DNA from 2 places in the Micromonospora sp. NPDC049044 genome. Region 2 is predicted to be linked to the other one. Evidence: riboswitches for the same ligand, from Rfam matches in the RefSeq annotation. Region 2 holds a riboswitch; the other holds the start of a gene.
The links. A riboswitch is a leader RNA that binds a small molecule or an ion and turns the genes downstream of it on or off. The one in region 2 is predicted to bind thiamine pyrophosphate.
Positions count from the first base shown of each region.

Region 1: linked by a shared signal. The riboswitch ahead of AB0B85_RS23380 (ECF transporter S component) and the one ahead of thiE (thiamine phosphate synthase) in region 2 are both predicted to bind thiamine pyrophosphate.

Region 1 is NZ_JBEZFA010000030.1:39,205-49,305, reverse strand. Features, by position in the region: gene AB0B85_RS23395 (SIS domain-containing protein) at 30-779, opposite strand; gene AB0B85_RS23390 (AAC(3) family N-acetyltransferase) at 776-1,582, opposite strand; gene AB0B85_RS23385 (alpha/beta fold hydrolase) at 1,612-2,442, opposite strand; TPP riboswitch at 2,549-2,653, shown strand; gene AB0B85_RS23380 (ECF transporter S component) at 2,729-3,322, shown strand; gene AB0B85_RS23375 (ABC transporter ATP-binding protein) at 3,435-4,865, shown strand; gene AB0B85_RS23370 (energy-coupling factor transporter transmembrane component T) at 4,862-5,662, shown strand; gene AB0B85_RS23365 (hypothetical protein) at 5,932-6,318, opposite strand; partial or broken gene AB0B85_RS23360 (MTH1187 family thiamine-binding protein) at 6,610-6,907, shown strand; gene gndA (NADP-dependent phosphogluconate dehydrogenase) at 7,012-8,454, shown strand; gene AB0B85_RS23350 (pirin family protein) at 8,669-9,430, opposite strand; gene AB0B85_RS23345 (thioredoxin reductase) at 9,427-9,627, opposite strand; gene AB0B85_RS23340 (hypothetical protein) at 10,006-10,101, opposite strand, start outside.
Region 2 is NZ_JBEZFA010000067.1:1,213-11,313, reverse strand. Features, by position in the region: gene thiC (phosphomethylpyrimidine synthase ThiC) at 147-1,739, opposite strand; gene thiD (bifunctional hydroxymethylpyrimidine kinase/phosphomethylpyrimidine kinase) at 1,757-2,542, opposite strand; gene AB0B85_RS32670 (thiamine phosphate synthase) at 2,539-3,219, opposite strand; gene AB0B85_RS32665 (thiazole synthase) at 3,216-3,995, opposite strand; gene thiS (sulfur carrier protein ThiS) at 3,992-4,192, opposite strand; gene thiO (glycine oxidase ThiO) at 4,183-5,340, opposite strand; gene thiE (thiamine phosphate synthase) at 5,337-5,963, opposite strand; TPP riboswitch at 5,958-6,067, opposite strand; partial or broken gene AB0B85_RS32645 (ThuA domain-containing protein) at 6,378-10,101, shown strand, end outside.

The DNA.
Region 1 (10,101 bases), on a different contig from region 2:
GATGCCGGACGATGTCGGCCGCCCCAGGGTCAGGACCCGCGTCGGATCCGACCGGCGTACCGGGCCTCCAGCTCCGTGTTGTGCGCGTCGCCGTCCGGGATGTTCGCCGACAGGTAGACCGGTGGCCGTTCCCCCGCCGCCAGCAGCCGGGCCACCACCTCCACAGTCACCTGCTGGGCCAGCAGCGCCGCGGTGATCGAGGAGACCGCGCCGACCGCGCCGCCGCCGGGCAGCGGCAGCGTCGCGTCACCGTACGGAGCACCGTTGTCGAGGACGACGTCGGCGAGGTCGGCGAGCTTGCGCCCGGACGGGTGCCGGGAGGTCATCCGGCCCGAGTGCTGCGCGGAGGTGATCGCCACCAAGGCGTGGCCGCGTTGCTTGACCAGGGTGGCGAACTCCACCATCGCGCCGTTGACCCCGGAGTTCGAGGCGAGCACGAAGACGTCGGCGGGCCGCACCGGCGCCAGCTCGTAGAGCCGGTGCGCGACCGCCGGGTCCCGCTCCAGCAGCGGGCCGAGCCGCTCGGCCGGTTCGCCGCCGATCAGCACCAGGTCACGCAGCGCGATCCGGTTGGTCGGCACCAGCCCTCCGGCCCGGCCGGCGATCTCCATGGCGAGCGCCTCGGAGTGCCCGGTGCCGAACGCGTGCACCACCCCGTCGGCCTGGACGGCGTCGGCGATCAGGTCGGCGGCCCGCCCCACCGCCTCCCGCTGGCTGGCTGCCACCCTGCCGATCGTCTCGGTCACCACGGCCAGGTAGGCCTCGGCACTCACCGTCATGCGTCCTCCGTCGTCCGGTTCTGGTCCAGCCAGCGCACCGCGAAGTCGACAGCCGCGCGCTGGCGCATCAACCTGCCGGTCCCGGTGCCGACCGACCCGGTGCGAACCGCCCCGGTGGCCTCCAGGTCCGCGCCCAACGCGGCGAAGTCGTCCGCGTCGAGCCGGACGTCCTGCCACCACACCCACTCCCGGCCGCCGTCGCCGGTCCGCACCGCGGCGCCGACCCGCTCGCGGGGCGAACCCCGGCGACGGTACTCGGCCAGGTGCAGCGAGGTGCTCACGGAATGGTCCACGCCGAGCAGCAGGATGTCGGCGTCCAGGTCGTAGAGCCGGGCCAGCGGGGAGCTCTCACCGAGCATGTCGGCCAAGCCGTGACCGGCCACCACCTGCTCGGCGGCCGGGCCGAGCGCGGCGAACGACACGTGCGGATGCGAGCTGCGCAGGGCACCGGGCCAGCCGCGAACCGTCTCGGCGACCGCGCCCATGTGCCGGCTCGGGGTCACCGCCGGGTCGAAGCCCGGCATCTCGGCGCGGATCAGCGGCCACCAGTCCATCGGCACCGGCGGTCTGCGCCACTGCGCGGGATCGCTGTTCTCCGGTGTGTGGGTGGGCACGACGATCGTGCCGTCCGGACCGAGCGCGTCACGCAGGGCCAGCACCACCGCGTGCGGACCACCGCTGATGAATCCCAGCGGACGGAGGCCGGCGTGCACCAGCAGCGTCGCGCCGGGGCGTACGCCCAGCAGGCGTAGTTGCGCGGCGATCGAGCGGCGGCTGCCCGGCCCGCTGCCGTCCGTCGTCATGATGGCCCTCCCCTGCTGACCCGCACGACTCAGGCCGTTGCGCTGACTCGGGCCAGGATCGCCTCGGCGAGCGGGCCCGGGGCCGCGTCCGGGATCCAGTGGCTCACACCGGCCAGTTGCACGAAGCGGTAGTCCCCGGTGACGTTCGCCGCACACGCCTCGGCGGCGGTCCGGCCGATGGCGACGTCCCGGCCACTCCAGACGTAGGTGGTGGGCACCGTGACCGGGCCGACGCCGGCCAGGTCGGCGCGGGACATCGCCCGGTACCAGTTCAGGGCGGCGGTGAGCGCCCCCGGCTCGCGCATCGGGGCGGCGTATCGGTCCACCCGCGGTCCGTCGCCCACTCCGCCGAGCAGCTTGCGCAGCGCTGCCGCGTGCCACGCCAGCAGCACCTTCTCCGCCGTGCCCGGCTTGCGGAACAGGGTGATGTACGACGACCGGGCCTTCTGCTGGGCATCGTTTCTCAGGGCGTACGCCATGGCGGCCGGATGCGGCACCGACACCGCGGTCAGCGTGCGGACCCGGTCGGGGCGCCCGGCGGCGACCGCCCAGGCCACTATCGCGCCCCAGTCGTGGCCGACCAGGTGCACGGCGTCCAGCCCCAGGGCGTCGAGCACCGCCACCACGTCGGCGACCAGTTCGGGGATCCGGTAGTCGGCCACCGCCGTCGGCCGCGCGCCGGGCGAGTAGCCGCGCTGGTCCAACGCGTACGTGCGCAGGCCGGCCGCGTGCAGGGCGGGCGCCACGTCGTCCCATTCGCCGCTGTGCTGGGGGAAGCCGTGCAGCAGCAGGACGGGTACGCCGTCCGACGGACCGCCGGCGGTTACCTCGAACGTGAGACCTCGCGCGTCGACCCGCATGATCGTCAGCCTACCCAGCCCGCGTCCGGCTGGCCGCCCGGCGAGCTGCACGGAAGCCCTGCTGGGCCGGCACCCCTTGTCGGTGTTAGCGTCATCGAGACAACTTCACATCCGACAGGGGAGCGCACAGCGCTGAGAGTGCGGGCACGCCCGCAGACCCTCGAACCTGATCTGGGTAATGCCAGCGCAGGGAGTTCGGTCGACCTCCAGCCGCGCCGCCGTCCGGTGCCACCGGACGCGCGGCGTGCGTCTTCTCCTGGTTCGCACGCAGAACTGGGAGCAACACATGAAATCGAGCATCGACACCGGCCGCTGGCGGACCATCGACATCGTGGTCGCCTCGGTGATCGCTGTCGCCTTCGGCGTCATCTTCTGGGCCTGGGGCCTGGTCTGGAGCGCCACCGAGGGTGCGTTCGCGTTCTTCCCACCGGCGCAGACGCTGCTCTACGGCGTGTGGCTGATGCCGGCCGTGATCGGCGGCCTGGTCATCCGCAAGCCCGGCGCGGCGCTCTACTGCGAGACGGTGGCCGCTGTCCTCTCCGCGCTGCTGGGCAGCCAGTGGGCCGGCACGGTGATCCCGCAGGGCATCGTGCAGGGAATCGGCGCCGAGCTGGCGTTCGCCGCCTTCCGCTACCGGTCGTACCGGCTGCCGACGGCGATGCTGGCCGGCGCGCTCACCGGTCTCAGCGCCGCGCTTTTCGACTTCTTCATCTGGAACGTCGACTACGCGTTGGTCGACTACCGCATCCCGTATGCGCTGATCACCATCGTCAGCGCCACCGTGATCGCCGGCGCCGGCGGCTGGCTGCTGACCCAGGCCCTGGCCAGAACCGGTGTCCTGGACCGCTTCCCGGTAGCCCGCGACCGGGCCCTGATCTAACCCGGCCCACTCGTGTCGATCATGAGGTTGACGGGCGGGTGGATCTTCAGAACCACCGTCAACCTCATGATCGACCGTGCAGGGTGGAGCCCGAGGGATGGGAGGGGGTCGGGTGGGCGCGGTGGTCCTGCGCGGGTTCGGGTGGCGGCACGCCGGGCGGCGGGCCTGGGCTCTGCGCGGCGTTGACCTCCGGGTCGAGGCTGGGGAGCGGGTACTGCTGCTGGGGCCCTCCGGGGCCGGTAAGAGCACCCTGCTCAGCGCACTGGCGGGGCTGCTGCCCGACGATTCCGGCGAGCAGGAGGGCATCGTCGAGATCGACGGTCTGGACCCACGCAAAGGACGGGAACGGGTCGGCATCGTCTTCCAGGACCCGGAAACCCAGCTGGTGATGGCGCGCTGCGGCGACGACGTCGCGTTCGGGCTGGAAAACCGTGGCGTACCGACCGACGAGATCTGGCCCCGGGTGGACGAGGCGCTGCACCGGGTCGGCTTTCCGTACCCCCGGGATCGCCGCACCGCCGCCCTCTCCGGCGGCGAGCAGCAACGCCTGGCCCTGGCCGGTGCGCTTGCGCTGCGTCCCGAACTGCTGCTGCTCGACGAGCCGACCGCCAACCTCGATCCGGCCGGGGCCGACCTGGTCCGCCAGGCGGTGGCCGGCGCGCTGCACGCCGACACCACGCTGATCCTGGTCGAGCACCGGGTCGCCGAGGCGCTGCCCCTGGTCGACCGGGTGGTGGTCCTGGAACCGGGCGGCGGGGTGCGGGCGGACGGCACCCCCGATGCGGTCTTCGCCGCCCACGGTGCCGCGCTGGCCGCCGAGGGGGTCTGGGTGCCCGGTCACCCCGTCCCCTCCCGGCCGGCCACCGCCGCGCCGGGCGACCTGTTGCTCACCGCCGACCGGCTCGGCCTGCCGCCCCGGCTGAGCCACACCGACCTTGCGGTACGCGCCGGTGAGGCACTCGCCGTACGCGGACCCAACGGCGCCGGCAAGTCCACCCTGGCGTTGCTGCTCGGCGGGTTGCTCAAGCCGGGCGCCGGACGGGTCACCGCATCCGTCGAGCTGGCCGGCGCCGACCACCGCACTCCCCCGCACCGCTGGCGGGCTCCCGCACTCGCCCGCCGGATCGGGTCGGTCTTCCAGGATCCGGAGCACCAGTTCGTCACAAGCACCGTCTTCGACGAGTTGGCGCTCGGCCCGCGCCGGACCGGTCAACCCGAGACTGCCGTCAAGGAGACAGTGACCGGGCTGCTGGAACGGCTGCGACTGGTCCGCCTCGCCGCGGCCAACCCGTACACCCTCTCCGGCGGGGAGGCGCGGCGGCTGAGCGTGGCGACCGCCCTGGCCACCGCGCCCCGCCTGCTGATCTGCGACGAGCCCACCTTCGGTCAGGACCGGCGGACCTGGCGGGAGCTCGTCGATCTCCTCGCCGACCTCCGCGACGCCGGGCACGGCGTGGTCGCGGTCACCCACGACGCGGACTTCGTGGCCGCGCTCGCCGACCGAACCGTCACCCTGCGACGCGCCCCGGACCACACCCGATGATCACCATCGAGCCGATCGCCGCGCCCGGTGCGCCGTTGGCCCGCCGCAACCCGGTGGCGAAGGTCGCCGCGGCGCTGGTCTTCTCCTTCACCCTGCTCGCCACCCTGGACCCACTGGCTCCGGCGATCGCCATCGCCCTCGAACTCGCCGTGCTGCCGCTGTTCGGCATCGGCTACCTGATGCTGGCCCGGCGGGCCTGGCCGCTGCTGCTCAGCGCCGCCGGCATCCTGGTCACCCTGGTGCTGTTCGCCGCCGACCGGTCCGGCCGGGTCCTCCTGGACGCGGGACCGGTACTGGTGACCACCGGCGTGCTGCTCACCGCCCTCGGGCTGGTGCTGCGCGTCTTCGCGGTGGCCCTGCCCGGTGTGATCGTCTTCGCGACCACCGACCCCACCGACCTGGCCGACGCGTTGATCCAGAACGCCAGGGCGCCAGCCCGGTTCGCCATCGGGGCACTCGCCGCGTTTCGTCTGGTGCCGCTGCTCGGTCAGGAGTGGCAGATGATCAGCATGGCCCGCCGTGCGCGCGGCGTGGACGCGGGACGCAACCCGCTCGCGAAGCTGCGCCTGTTCGCCTCCACCGCGTTCGCGCTGCTCGTCGGGGCGATCCGCCGGGGCACCCGGCTGGCCGTCGCGATGGACGCCCGCGGCTTCGACGCCGGCACGCCCCGGACCGTGGCCCGCCACCAACGCTTCACCCGCGCCGACGCGCTGCTCATCGCCGGGTCCGCCGTGCTGGCCGGCGCCGCCCTCACGACAAGCATCCTGGTCGGCACGTTCCGCCCCCTGATCGGCTGAGCCCTCCGCCGGGCGCCCGCACGACGCCGACTCGCCCGGCACACGCCGCCCGCTGCTCGCCGCCCGCCCGCTGTCCGCAGCCCGCGCCACCCCGCGCGCCGTTCGCCGCCCCGCGCATCCTTCGCCGCCCCGCGCGTCCTTCGCTGTCCTCGGGCAAGATCGGCACAACATCAGGGATGTTGTGGTCTCGTCGGCGACCGAGGCCACTACATCCCTGATGTTGCTGTCACCCTCCGGCGCCTCCAGCGTGATGGGATGGCGCGGATCGGTCAGCTGCGGCGGAAGGCGTAGCGGCGGGTCTGGCCGGCCTGCTGGCCGCGACCGCCGCCGCCCGAGCGGTTGCCGCCACCCTGCGGCGGACCGGCCGTCGGTGCCGGCGGTCGCCCGGCTGTCTTCGGCAGACCTTCCACCGGCGGCGCGTCGACCGCCACCGGCACGTCGACCGGCAACGCCAACGCGTTGTCGACCGCCGCAGGCACGTCGACCGGCAACGCCAACGCGTCCGGGACGGCCGCCGCCGGCAGCGCCGGCTCGATCGGTTCGACGGCGAGGTCGGGGCGGGTGGGCGGGTGCGGGCCGCGTTCGGCCGCCGGGTCGATGCCGAGCGGCGTCGCACGGGGGGTACGGGACTTCTTCGGATTGCGCCTGGCAGGCATCCGGGCCTCCTTCGGTGCCGACCGGCTCGGCCGGTCCCGCGTCTCGGCGGCCGGTCGGATCGGCTGGTGACCGCCGCGGCGCGACGGTCGAACGGGAGAGAGACTGCTCACCGGGGGTCGGGTCGCGCCAGCGCCGCCGAACTGCGGGTGGGATGCGGGACGCCCGGGAGCGCACGGACCGCGACGCGGGGCGGCGGGCCGGCTCGGAGAAGGGGCGTCAGTAGCGCATGCCCGCACACTATCGGCTGGTCGTTCGTCGGCGCAGTCGATTTTCCTGGCACCATCGACGGCATGCTTATCGCGTTCTCGGTAACCCCGCTCGGTGTCGGTGAGTCCGTCGGTGACCTGGTCGCCGAGGCGGTACGCGTTCCGCGACTCGGGCCTGCCCAACCGCACCGACGCCATGTTCACCACGATCGAGGGTGAGTGGGACGAGGTGATGGCGGTCGTCAAGCGGGCGGTCGACGTGGTTGCCGCGCAGGCGCCCCGGGTGAGCGTGGTGCTCAAGGCCGACGTCCGCCCGGGGGTGACGGACGCGCTCACCGCGAAGGTGGCTCATGTGGAGGATCGTCTGGCCCGGCAAAGCTGAGCATCATTTGCCGATAACCGGCTGTCGAGACGACATGCCCACGTTTCGCCGCACCGCGATACGGTCCAAGCACGGAAGTTCGACGGCGAGAGGTGGCGGCACGAATGGCTGAGCAGGCGACGGCGCAGATCGGTGTGACCGGGTTGGCGGTGATGGGCCGGAATCTGGCCCGCAACCTGGCCCGCAACGGCTTCACGGTGGCGGTGCACAACCGGACGCCGGCGCGTACCCGGAGCCTGATCGCCGAGCACGGCGACGAGGGCACGTTCGTGCCCGGCGAGACGATGGCTGACTTCGTGGCGTCGCTGGAACGGCCCCGCGCGGTGATCGTGATGGTCAAGGCGGGTGCGCCCACCGACGCGGTGATCGACGAGTTGGTGCCGCTGCTGGAGGAGGGCGACATCATCGTCGACTGCGGCAACGCCCACTTCGCCGACACCCGTCGTCGGGAGGAGGCGCTGCGCGCGCAGGGGCTGCACTTCAGTGGCACCGGCGTCTCCGGTGGCGAGGAGGGCGCGCTGCTCGGGCCGAGCATCATGCCCGGCGGCTCCGCCGAGTCGTATGCCAAGCTCGGGCCGATGTTCGAGAAGATCGCCGCCCAGGTGGACGGCGTGTCGTGCTGCATGCACGTCGGTCCGGACGGCGCCGGGCACTTCGTCAAGATGGTGCACAACGGCATCGAGTACGCCGACATGCAGCTCATCGCCGAGGCGTACGACCTGCTCCGGGCCGGTCTGGGCGCGAAGCCGGCGGAGATCGCGGAGATCTTCCGCGACTGGAACGGCGGCGAGTTGGAGTCGTTCCTCATCGAGATCACCGCCGATGTGCTCGCGCACACCGACGCGGCGACGGGCCGTCCGTTCGTCGACATCGTGCAGGACCGGGCCGAGCAGAAGGGCACCGGCCGCTGGACCGTGCAGAGCGCCCTTGACCTGGGCATTCCGATCACCGGGATCGCCGAGGCGACCTTCGCCCGCTCGCTCTCCGGGCACGTCGACCAGCGCGAGGCGGCCCGGCGGGCGTTCCCGGACTCGGGTGAGCAGTGGCAGGTCGCCGACCGGGACGCGTTCGTCGAGGACGTCCGCCGGGCGCTGCTCGCTTCCAAGATCGTCGCGTACGCGCAGGGCTTCGACCACATCCGCGCCGGCAGCCAGGAGTTCGACTGGGACATCGACCTCGGCGGCACGGCCACGATCTGGCGGGGCGGCTGCATCATCCGAGCCCGCTTCCTGGACCGGATCCGCGAGGCGTACGACGAGAAGCCTGACCTGCCGACGCTGCTGGTGGCGCCGTACTTCGCCGAGGCCGTCGCCGCTGGCGTGCCGAGCTGGCGGCGGGTGGTGGCCGACGCGACCAGGGCGGGTGTGCCGACGCCGGCGTTCTCCTCGTCGTTGGCGTATTTCGACGCGCTGCGCGCCGAGCGCCTGCCCGCCGCGTTGATCCAGGGCCTGCGGGACAATTTCGGCGCGCACACCTACCAGCGGGTGGACCGCGAGGGCTCGTTCCACACCACCTGGGCCGGCGACAAGACCGAGTCCCCGGCGTAAACAACCCAGGGCCGACGGCCCGCACCGCAACCCACGGCCCACGGCCCACGGCCCACGGCCCACGGCCCACGGCCCACGGCCCACGGCCCACGGCAAGATCGTGCTCGATCCCTGATGTAGTGGCCTCCCGATGATGGGAGGCCACTACATCCATGTTGCGGCACGATCATGGGAGACGGCGCGGCACGGGAGACGGCGGATGCGCGGGCGCCCGTCAGTTGATCGTGGCGTGCATCTCCCAGACGAGGATCTCGGCCGGTTCGTCGGCGGTGACCCGCCGGCCGCCGGTCATGGTGAGGCGAGCCGCGTCGCCGGTGCCGAGCGGGCCACTGCCCTCCAGGGTCACCGTGCCGTTGGGCACGTAGACGTGCACGTACGGCGCGTCGGGGATGGTGACCTCCGCACCGGGGGTGAGCCGGGCGGCGTGCAGGGTCGCGTACCGGTTGCGGATCCGGATCGCGGACGCACCGTCGTAGCGGTCCATCCCGGAGGCGATCGGCACCAGGCCGCCCCGGAGGAGTTCGTCCTCGATCTCCAGCTGCTCGTAGCCGGGGTCGACGCCCTGTTCGTCGGGGAGCACCCACATCTGCACGAAGTGGACCGGGTCGGTGTGCGGTTCCTGGTTGTCGAGTCGCCAGGCGTCGTTCTTCTCCGAGTGCAGGATGCCGGTGCCGGCGCTCATCCGCTGAGCCAGGCCCGGGTAGATCACCCCGGAGTGGCCGGTGGAGTCCTGGTGTACCAGGGAGCCGCGCAGCACCCAGGTGATGATCTCCATGTCCTGGTGCGGGTGGGTCTCGAAGCCGGCCCCCGGGCGCACCACGTCGTCGTTGTTGACAAGCAGCAGACCGTGGTGGGTGTTGGCCGGGTCGTAGTGCCGGGAGAACGAGAACGAGTGCTTGGAGTCCAGCCAGGAGATCCGGGTGGCGAAGCGGTCGTCGGCGCGACGCACGTCGACCGAGGGCGCGGGAGCGGTCACCAGGCACTCCGCGTGGTGTCGGGGGTGGTGGGCGCCCAGGTCAGGGCCGGCTCGCCGGTGGCCAGTTCGGCGATCTCACCGGTGCGCAGCTGCGGCGTGTGCCCGAACTCGGCGCAGTGCTGCTCGGCGATCTCGGCACAGATGTCGGCCGCCTGCGCACAGATCGGCTCGCCCAGATCCGCGGCGTTCAACGCCATGATCATTTTGTACCGGAGATCCCGCACAGCCACCCCCACCGCTGTCGTCCCGCCACCTTCGGACCCTACCCGGCCCAATCCCCCGCCACCCCAAAACACCGAGCCCACCAAACCCAGCCCCACCCCCGCACCCCACCGTCCACCGCCCACCGCCCACCGCCCACCGCCCACCGCCCACCGCCCACCGCCCACCGCCGTCGATCATGGAGTTGTGGTGGCGAACAAAAGTCGTAAAAGCCCCTGATTCGGCCACCACGACTCCATGATCGACGGGGAAAGGGGTGGGGCGGGGGGTGCGGGGTGGGGGGTGGGGGGTGGGGCGGGGAGACGGGAGGCGCCGCCCGCGCGGGGGTGCGGGCGGCGCCTGAGGTCGAGGGGTCAGAAAATCCGGCGTCGCCTGGCCTTCTGGGGACGCATGAAGTCCGCGCCCTTGGTGAGCAGCCGGGTCATCCCGGAGGGACCACGTCGGGCCTC
Region 2 (10,101 bases):
GGCCGGCGGGCCGGAACTCCGCTCGGTGGCGACTGATCCACTCGGGTTCATTGATGTCGGGCGGTCCTCATCGGCCGGATACCGCGATATCAGTGAACCCGAGTGGATCATTTCGGGACGGCGGGCCCGCCGTGCCGGGTGCGGGGTCAGGCCAGCGGCAGGTAGACCCGACCGCCGCCGGAGACGAACTCCTCCGACTTGTCCTTCATGCCGCGCGCCGCGTACTCCTTGAGCTCCTGGGTGATCTTCATGGAGCAGAACTTCGGGCCACACATCGAGCAGAAGTGGGCCGTCTTCGCCGGCTCGGCCGGCAGCGTCGCGTCGTGGTACGAGCGCGCCGTCTCCGGGTCCAACGAGAGGTTGAACTGGTCCTCCCAGCGGAACTCGAACCGTGCCTTGGACAGGGCGTCGTCCCAGTCCTGCGCGCCGGGGTGGCCCTTGGCCAGGTCCGCCGCGTGCGCCGCGATCTTGTACGCGATCACGCCCGCCTTCACGTCGTCCCGGTCGGGCAGGCCGAGGTGCTCCTTCGGCGTGACGTAGCAGAGCATGGCGGTGCCGAACATGCCGATCATCGCGGCGCCGATCGCCGAGGTGATGTGGTCGTACGCCGGGGCGATGTCGGTGGTCAGCGGGCCGAGCGTGTAGAAGGGCGCCTCGTGGCACCACTCCTGCTGAAGGTCCACGTTCTCCTTGATCTTGTGCATGGGTACGTGCCCCGGACCCTCGATCATCACCTGCACGTCGTGCTCCCAGGCGACGGTCGTCAGCTCACCGAGGGTGCGCAACTCGGCGAACTGCGCCTCGTCGTTGGCATCGGCGATCGAGCCGGGACGCAGCCCGTCACCGAGGGAGAACGTCACGTCGTAGCGCGCGAAGATCGCACACAGCTCGGCGAAGTTGGTGTAGAGGAAGTTCTCCTCGTGGTGGGCCAGGCACCAGGCCGCCATGATCGAGCCGCCCCGGGAGACGATCCCGGTGACCCGGTCCACGGCCAACGGCACGTACGGCAACAGCACCCCGGCGTGCACAGTCATGTAGTCCACGCCCTGCTCGGCCTGCTCGATGACGGTCTCCCGGAACACCTCCCAGCTCAGCTTCACCGGGTCGCCGCCGACCTTCTCGAGGGCCTGGTAGATCGGAACCGTCCCGATCGGCACCGGCGAATTCCGCACGATCGCCTCACGGGTCTCGTGGATCCGCTTGCCGGTGGAGAGGTCCATCACGGTGTCCGCGCCCCACCGGGTGGCCCAGGTCAGCTTCTCCACCTCCTCGGCGACCGACGAGCTGACCGCCGAGGTGCCGATGTTGGCGTTCACCTTGACCAGGAACGCCTTGCCGATGATCGCCGGCTCGCACTCCGGGTGGTTCACGTTGAGCGGCAGCACCGCCCGACCGGCGGCGATCTCGGTCCGGACCAGCTCCGGCTCGACGTTCTCCCGGATCGCCACGAACTCCATCTCCGGCGTCACCACACCGGCCCGCGCGTACGCCAACTGGGTTGGCCGACGATTGCCCACCCCGGCCAGCGGCGTGCCCGCGCCCCGCACGGGGGCCACGTCGCCGCGCTCGGCGATCCACGGTCCCCGCAGCGCGGGCAACCCGACAGACGGGTCCGACCCCGGGCCGGAGGTGTCGTAGAGCCGCACCGGCGGATGGTCCCCGGTCAGCTTCACCTCCGCGAACGGCACCCGGACATCGGGCCGCGAACCCTCGACGTACACCTTGCCTCGTGCCTGCATGACAGCCTCCCTGGTGATCAAGCGGACCAACCGAAGTGGTCCAGCGGTCCCCGACCCGCGCCCAGCGCCCAACCCCGCGCGCCGGTCAGCGCGCGGAGCACGTACTCCTTGGCGGTCTCCACCGCCGCCGGCACCGGATCGCCGAGCGCGAGGCGCACGGCGATCGCCGCCGAGAACGAACACCCGGTGCCGTGGGTGTGCCGGGTGTCCACCCGGGCAGCGCGCAGCAGCGTTGTCACTCCGCCGCCGTGCAGCACGTCGACCGCCTCGTCGCCGCCCAGGTCGCCGCCGGTGACCACTACGTACTCCGGGCCGCCGGCCGCGAGGGCCTCGGCGGCCACCACCATCGCGGCCACGTCGTCCACCGGGCGTCCGGTGATGGCCGCGGCCTCCGCGCAGTTCGGCGTCGCCACCCGGGCGTACGGCAGCAGCCGCTGCACCGCGTCCACCACGCCGAGCCGGTGTCCGCTTGTGGCAACGAGCACCGGATCGACGACGAGTTGCGGCAGCCGACCGTCGCGGGCGGCCTCGGCCACCGCGTCGGCGACCGCCGGGGTGCCGAGCATCCCCGTCTTCACCGCGCGCACTGTGAAATCCGTGAGTACGCTCTCCAGCTGCTCGGCGACAGTGCGCGGCGGCAGCGGCAGCACGGCGTCGACACCCCTGGTGTTCTGCGCGGTGACCGCGGTGAGGACGCTCGTGCCGTACGCGCCGAGCGCCGCGAAGACCTTGAGGTCGGCCTGGATGCCCGCGCCGCCGCCGGAGTCTGAGCCGGCGATGGTCAGCAGTGTTTGCGGGGTCATTTTTCCTGGCCTTTGGTTGCGGTTTGGGGCTGCCCCCGTCGTGGGGGCCTGGCTGACTCCGCGCCGACTTGAGGCAGCTCAGGGGTGACCGCCTCGACATAGGCGCTGGCCAAGGCGGCGGCTGTCGCACGCGGGTCTTCGGCTCGCATGATCGCGCCCAGTACGGCCACCCCGGCGGCTCCCGCGTGGACGCAGGCGGTCACCTGGTCCGGGGTCTCGACTCCGCCGAGGGCCAGCAGCGGCACGGGGCTGGCCTCGACCAGTGTGCGCAGCCCATCGGTGCCCAGGGCCGGGCCGTAGCCCGGTTTCGTCTTCGTGGGCCAGATCGGGGAGATGGTGGCGAAGTGCTCGGTGGTCAGGCGGGTCAGCTCGTACTCGCCGTGGCAGGAGCGGCCGACCAGGCCGTGGGTCGGCGGCGGGTACGGGCCGGCGGCGGGCAGGTGGACGGCGTCGCCGCCGAGTGGGTCGGCACCGGCCACGACAAGGGTTCCGCAGACGTCGGCGAGGATCGCGCGCAGGTCGGCGGCGAGGGCGGCGCGCTCGACGCGGGGCAGGTCCTTCTCCCGCAGCACCACCCAGCGCACTCCCCCGGCCACCGCCGCCGCCACGACCTCGTCGAGCGCACCCCGGGCGACAAGCCGGTCGGTGAGCACGACAACACCTGATGGCGGGGTCACAGGTCAGGTCTCCCCTCGTCCGGGGTGGAGGCGAGCGCGTGGAAGCGCCTGGCGATCCGTCCGGCGCCGGCCGCGAGCCGGCCCGCCTCGACCGCGTACCGCATCGCGGTGGCCATCGCCACCGGGTCCGCGGCCCGGGTCACCGCGCTGGCCAGCAGCACCCCGTCGCAGCCCAACTCCATGGCCAGGGCCGCGTCGGAGGCGGTGCCGATGCCGGCGTCGAGGATCACCGGCACGTCGACGCCCTGCCGGATGAGCCGGATGTGGTGCGGGTTGCCGATGCCGAGCCCCGAGCCGATCGGGGAGCCGGCCGGCATCACCGCGGCACAGCCCACGTCGGCGAGCCGGCGGGCGAGCACCGGGTCGTCACTCGTGTACGGCAGCACGGTGAAGCCGTCGGCGACCAACTCCTCGGCGGCGCGGAGCAGCTCCACCCCGTCGGGCAGCAGGGTCCGCTCGTCGCCGATCACCTCCAGCTTGACCCAGTCGGTGTCGAACGCGTCCCGGGCCAGCCGGGCCACCTTCACCGCCTCGGTCGCGGTGTGGCAGCCGGCGGTGTTGGGCAGCAGCCGTACCCCGCAGCGGTCCAGCAGGTCGAGCAGCCCGCCGGCGGTGCCCGGGGCGGTGTCCACCCGGCGTAGGGCCACTGTGACCAGCTCGGTGCCGGACGCCCGGATCGCCTGCTCCAGCACGTGCAGGTTGGCGGCACCACCGGTGCCGAGGATCAGCCGCGAGGTGAACATCTCCCCGCCCAGCGCGAACGACACGCCGCTCACCCGCCCTGCGCGGCGGTCAGCACCTCGACGCGGTCGCCGTCGCGCAGCGCCGTGGTCGCCCATCCCGCCCGGGGCACCACCTCGCCGTTTACCGCGACGGCCACCCCGCGCGGTTGCGGGGCGACGGCCCGGACCAGCTCGGCGACCGACACCTCACCCGGGAGGCTTCGTCCGGCCCCGTTCACTGTCAACTCCACAGGTCCCCCTTCGTTGTCGGTTCGGGTTCGCCGCCGGTCACCGTGCCGGCGAACCGGTCCGGCCGGAAGGGCGCGAGCAGCGGATCGGGTACGCCGGTGCACACCAGATCCGCGATCAGGTCGGCGGTGATCGGGGTGAGCACGATGCCGTGCCGGTGATGGCCGGTGGCGGCGAGCACGTCCGGCCGGCCGGGCAGTGGCCCGAGGATCGGGGCGTTGTCAGGGGTTCCCGGGCGCAGTCCGGCGACCGCCTCGACCAGGTCGTACTCGGCCAGCTCGGGCAGCAGGTCCACCCCGGCGCGGAGCAGCCGTTGCACGGCACCGGCGGTGACTGTGGTGTCCGACAGTTCCTCGACAGTCGCGCCGAGCACCACCTCGCCGTCGGCTCGGGGCACCAGGTAGACGGGCTCGCCGTCGGCGTACCCCCGGAGCACGTGCCGGAAGCCCGGCGCGACACCGTCGGGCGCGCGGAGCCGGAGGATCTGGCCCTTCACCGGCCGCACCGGCAGGCCGGTGAGTGCTGCGGACCCGCAGCCGGCGGCGACCACTGTGATCCGGGCGTCCACATCGGACAGCCGCGCGACCGCCCGCGGCACCAGCACCGCGCCGGCCCGCTGCGCGGCGGTGCGCAGCGCCGGCACCAGCAGTCGGGGGTCGACCTGGTGGTCGGTGGGCGCGAGCGCGCCGCCACGCACCCGCGGGGCGAGCGCCGGCTCACGCTCGCGCAGGTCGCTGGGGCGCAACCGGGTCACCGGCAGACCCAATCCCTGCTGGTACGCCCAGAGCCGACCCGCCTCGGCCAGGTCGTCGCCGGTCAACCCGATAAGCAGGGTGCCCTCGGTCCGGTAGCCGATGTCGGCGCCGCCCGCTGCTGCCAGTTCGGCGGCGAACCCCGGCCAGCGCGCGGCGGACGCCAGCAACAGGTCGGTAAGTTGCCGCTCACCGAAGTACGCCTCGGCGACCGGGGCGAGCATGCCGGCGGCCACCGCAGACGCCCCCGAGCCGGGTGCCGGATCGTGCACCACCACCCGCAGCCCCCGGGCTGCGCAGCGCCAGGCGATCGCCAGCCCGATCGGCCCAGCCCCGACCACCGCCACGTCCGGCCGGGCCCGGTCGATCGATGGCGCCGACGGGGACCGGCCGGTCAGCACGTCAGAGCCTCGACAAGTGCGGCGGTCGCCTGCGCCGGGTCGGCGGCGGCGGACACCGCGCCGACCACCGCCACCCCGTACGCCCCGGCGGCCCGCAGCTGCGGCACCCGAGCGGCGGTCACGCCACCGATCGCGATGACCGGCACGTCCACGGCGTCGGCGACCGCGCGGACCCCGGCCGGTCCGATCGGTTCCGGCAGGCCGGGCTTGGTGCTCGTGGGATGGCAGGGACCGACGCCCAGGTAGGTGGCTCCCGCCGCGACGGCCTCGCTCGCCGTCTGCGGCGCGCGGGCGGTGGCGCCCAGCACACCTGTGGGGCCGAGCACCCGACGGGCTGCGGAGACCGGCAGGTCGTCCGCTCCGACGTGTCCGCCGGCCGCGCCCACCGCCAGCGCCACGTGCAACCGGTCGTTCACCAGGCAGGTCGCGTCGTACGACAGGCAGAGCGCCAACACCCGCCGGGCCAGGTCGTACGCCTCGCGGTCGGTGGCGGAGTCCTCGACCCGGACCTGCACCACCAGGTCGGCGCGGGCCACCGTGAGGGCGGCCCGGACCACTGTGAGCGGGTCCCGACCGGGTCGGGTGTCGGTGATCAGATGCAGTCGCCCCAGGGACGGCACGGCAACTCTCCTCCCTGCGCCGGCATTATCCGGATCAGGTTCGACGGTCGGGGGCTGTCAGCCCCCCTCTCAGCCCGGTACACCGGGCTCCCGTGGGTTACTTGCGTGTCACCGTACGACAGATCCGTCGGTCTGCCAAGGCGAGGTTCGGCGGCGACCGGCGGGCCGGAACGCACCAGATCGAGCTAGATCTGTGGGGCGGTTCATACGGTCCTGTTCGGAATGTCGCCTGCCGTTACAGAACCGTTACCCGCCGGCACCTTGCCGGACATTGAACCAGCCGAATTAATTTGTTCAGCGATTCGACAAAATGCCGGTGGGGCACCCTGACGGGGTGTGACCACCGGCTCCATCAGGGAGGGCCTTCGGCGAGCCGACTCCCGCGAGCTCTGTCACTACGACACAGGAGGCGGCGTGTCCCGTTCTCGTCGTGCCCGCGTACCCATCACCGCGACCCTCATCTCCCTCGCCCTCGCCTCGACGACCCTGCTCGGCACGCCCGCGCAGGCCGCCGCACAGGTCCCCCCACGGGAGGCAGCGGCCAAAACCCCGGTCACCCAGGTAGCACCGAAGATGCCCAAGAAGGCCGCCGAGGAACCCTTCTCGGTCCTGGTCTTCTCCAAGACCGCCGCCTTCCGGCACGACTCCATCCCCACCGGTGTCGCCGCGATCCAACAGCTGGGCGCCGACAACGGCTTCACTGTGGACACCACTGAGGACGGCGCCGCGTTCAGCGACGCCAACCTGGCGAAGTACAAGGCCGTGATCTGGCTCTCCACCACCGGTGACGTCCTCAACGCCGAGCAGCAGGCGGCGTTCGAGCGCTACGTGAAGGCCGGCGGCGGTTACGTCGGCATCCACGCCGCCTCGGACACCGAGTACAGCTGGGCCTGGTACGGCGACCTGGTCGGCGCGTACTTCGCCAACCACCCGCAGAACCAGCAGGCCACGGTCAAGGTGGAGGACCACGCCCACCCGTCCACGGCCGAGCTGCCGGACCGCTGGTCCCGGTTCGACGAGTGGTACAACTTCCAGACCAACCCCCGGCCGGACGTCCACGTGCTGGCCAGCCTGGACGAGAAGAGCTACACCCCGGGCGCCGGCGCGATGGGCGCCGACCACCCGACCTCCTGGTGTCAGGACTTCGACGGCGGTCGCTCCTGGTACACCGGCGGTGGACACACCCGGGAGTCGTACGCCGAGCCCGAGTTCCTGTCCCACCTGCTCGGCGGCATCCGGACCGCGGCCGGTGTCGAGGACGCCGACTGCGGCGCCTCGAAGACCTCGAACTTCGAGAAGGTCACGCTGGACAGCAACACCAGCAACCCGATGGAGTTGGACATCGCCCCCGACGGGCGGGTCTTCTACATCGAGCGCGACGGTCGCGTGCAGATCGTGAAGCCGGACACCGGCAGCACCGTCACCGCCGTCGACCTGGACGTCTTCACCGGCAACGAGGACGGTCTGATCGGCATCCGGCTCGACCCGGACTTCGCCACCAACAAGTGGGTGTACCTGTACTACGCGCCGAACGACGGCGTCACCCGCAACCTGCTGTCCCGGTTCACGGTGACCGGCGACACCATCGACCCGGCCAGCGAGAAGCAGGTCCTGCGGGTCGACACGCAGCGCAACACCTGCTGCCACGCGGGCGGCAGCATGACCTTCGACAGCGCCGGCAACCTCTATCTGGCCACCGGTGACAACACCAACCCGTTCGAGTCGAACTCGTACTCGCCGCTCGACGAGCGGCCGGGCCGCCAGGACTACGACTCGCAGCGCACCTCGGCCAACACCAACGACCTGCGCGGCAAGGTGCTCCGGATCCACCCGGAGGACGACGGGACGTACACCGTCCCGAGCGGCAACCTCTTCGCGCCGGGCACCGAGAAGACCCGTCCCGAGATCTACGCGATGGGCTTCCGCAACCCGTTCCGGATCGGCACCGACCCGAAGACCAACACGCTGTACGTCGGTGACTACGGACCGGACGCCAACTCCAACAACCCGGACCGGGGCCCCCGCGGTCTGGTCGAGTGGAACATCGTGACCCCCGGCAACTACGGCTGGCCGTACTGCACCGGGACGAACGAGGCCTACAACGACTACACGTTCCCGTCCGGCCCGAGCGGCCCGAAGTTCGACTGCGCCGCGCCGGTGAACAACTCGCCGAACAACACCGGCCTGACCAACCTCCCACCTGTCGTCCCGGCCACCGTCGACTACGGCTACGCCGGTGACGCGCGGTACCCGGAGATCGGTGGCGGCGGCGCGCCGATGGGCGGTCCGGTCTACCGGTACGACGCCAACCTCAACTCCACCCGCAAGTGGCCGGCCTACTACGACGGCAAGGCGCTGCTCGGCGAGTGGAACCAGAACAAGATGTACACGATGCAGGTGAGCGCCGACGGCAAGTCACTTGTGGACATCAACCAGTTGCTCACCGGCATGAGCATGATCCGGCCGATGGACTTCGAGTTCGGCCCGGACGGCGCGTTGTACCTGATCGAGTGGGGCAGCGGCTTCGGCGGCAACAACGACAACTCCGGCGTCTACCGGATCGACTACACCGCCGGTGACCGTGCGCCGATCGCTGCGGCGTCCGCCAACCCGACCTCGGGTCCGGCGCCGTTGACCGTCACCTTCTCCAGCGCCGGCTCCCGGGACCCGGACGGTGGCGCGCTCACCTACGCCTGGGCCTTCGGCGACGGGCAGACCTCCACCGAGGCGAACCCGACGCACACCTACGCGACGGCGGGCAACTACACCGCCCAGCTCACCGTGACCAACCCGAAGGGCCGTACCGCGGTGGCGAACGTGCCGGTCACCGTGGGCAACACCGCACCGACGGTGACCATCGAGTTCCCGCCGGACGGTGGCTTCTTCAACTGGGGTGACCAGGTCCGTTACACGGTCAAGGTGACCGACCCGGAGGACGGGCAGATCGACTGCGCCAAGGTGAACCTCCAGGTGCTGCTCGGTCACGACGAGCACGCCCACCCGCTTGAGCAGCACACCGGCTGCACCGGCACCGTCCAGACGTCGCTCGCCTCCGGGCACGGCGCCGAGGCGAACGTCTTCGCGGTCTTCGAGGCCACCTACACCGACGAGGGTGGTGCCGGCGGTTCCGGTGCGCTCACCGGCCGGCAGATCGAGGTCCTCCAGCCCAAGCAGAAGCAGGCCGAGTACTTCACCGCCACCGGGCGTACCCCGGTGAGCACCGGCGGCGGCGACGCCGGCGTGCAGCGGGAGGCCGGGGCCGACACCGCGGGTGGCGGCCAGAGCATCGCGTTCATCGAGGACGGTGACTGGTGGTCGGTCGCTCCGGCGAACCTGACCAACATCACCGAGATCCGGTTCCGGGCCGCGTCGGCCGCCGCTGGCGGTCGGATCGAGGTCCACGCCGGTGCTGTCGACGGACCGGTGGTCGCCACGGCAGTCGTGCCGTCGACCGGGGCGTGGCAGACGTACACGGACGTGAGCGCGCCGGTCACCGGTGCCGCGAGCGGTTCGCTGTTCTTCGTGGCCCGCGACCCGAACGGCGGAGCGGGTTCGCTGTTCAACGTCAACTGGATGGACTTCGTCGGCCGCGGTGTCACCGAGAACGCGCCGCCGGTGGTCAGTGCCACGGCCACCCCGGCCACCGGCACCGCACCGGTCACCGTCGCGTTCGACGGCACTGCCACCGACGCCGAGGGCGACACCCCACTGACGTACGCCTGGGACTTCGGTGACGGCGGCACGGCGACCACAGTGGACGCCAGCCACACGTACACCAGCGTGGGAGCCTTCACGGCCACCCTCACGGTGACCGACAGCAAGGGTGCCAAGGCGTACGCCGCGGTGCCGGTGCGGGTGAACGCGCCGGACACGTCCTGCCTCGGGGCGCGTTCGGACGACTTCAACGGCAACACGCTGGACAAGAGCCGGTGGACCACTGTGGTCCGGGAGAACCAGCTCTACTCGCTCAGCGGCGGTGCGCTGAAGCTGCCCACCTCGGTGGGTGACCTCTACGGTGCCCGCAACGACGCCACCAACCTGGTGCTCCAGGCGGCGCCGACCGGTGCCTGGGAGATGACCACCAAGGTCACGCTTCCGGTGACTGCCAACTACCAGCAGGCCGGCCTGCTGGTGTACG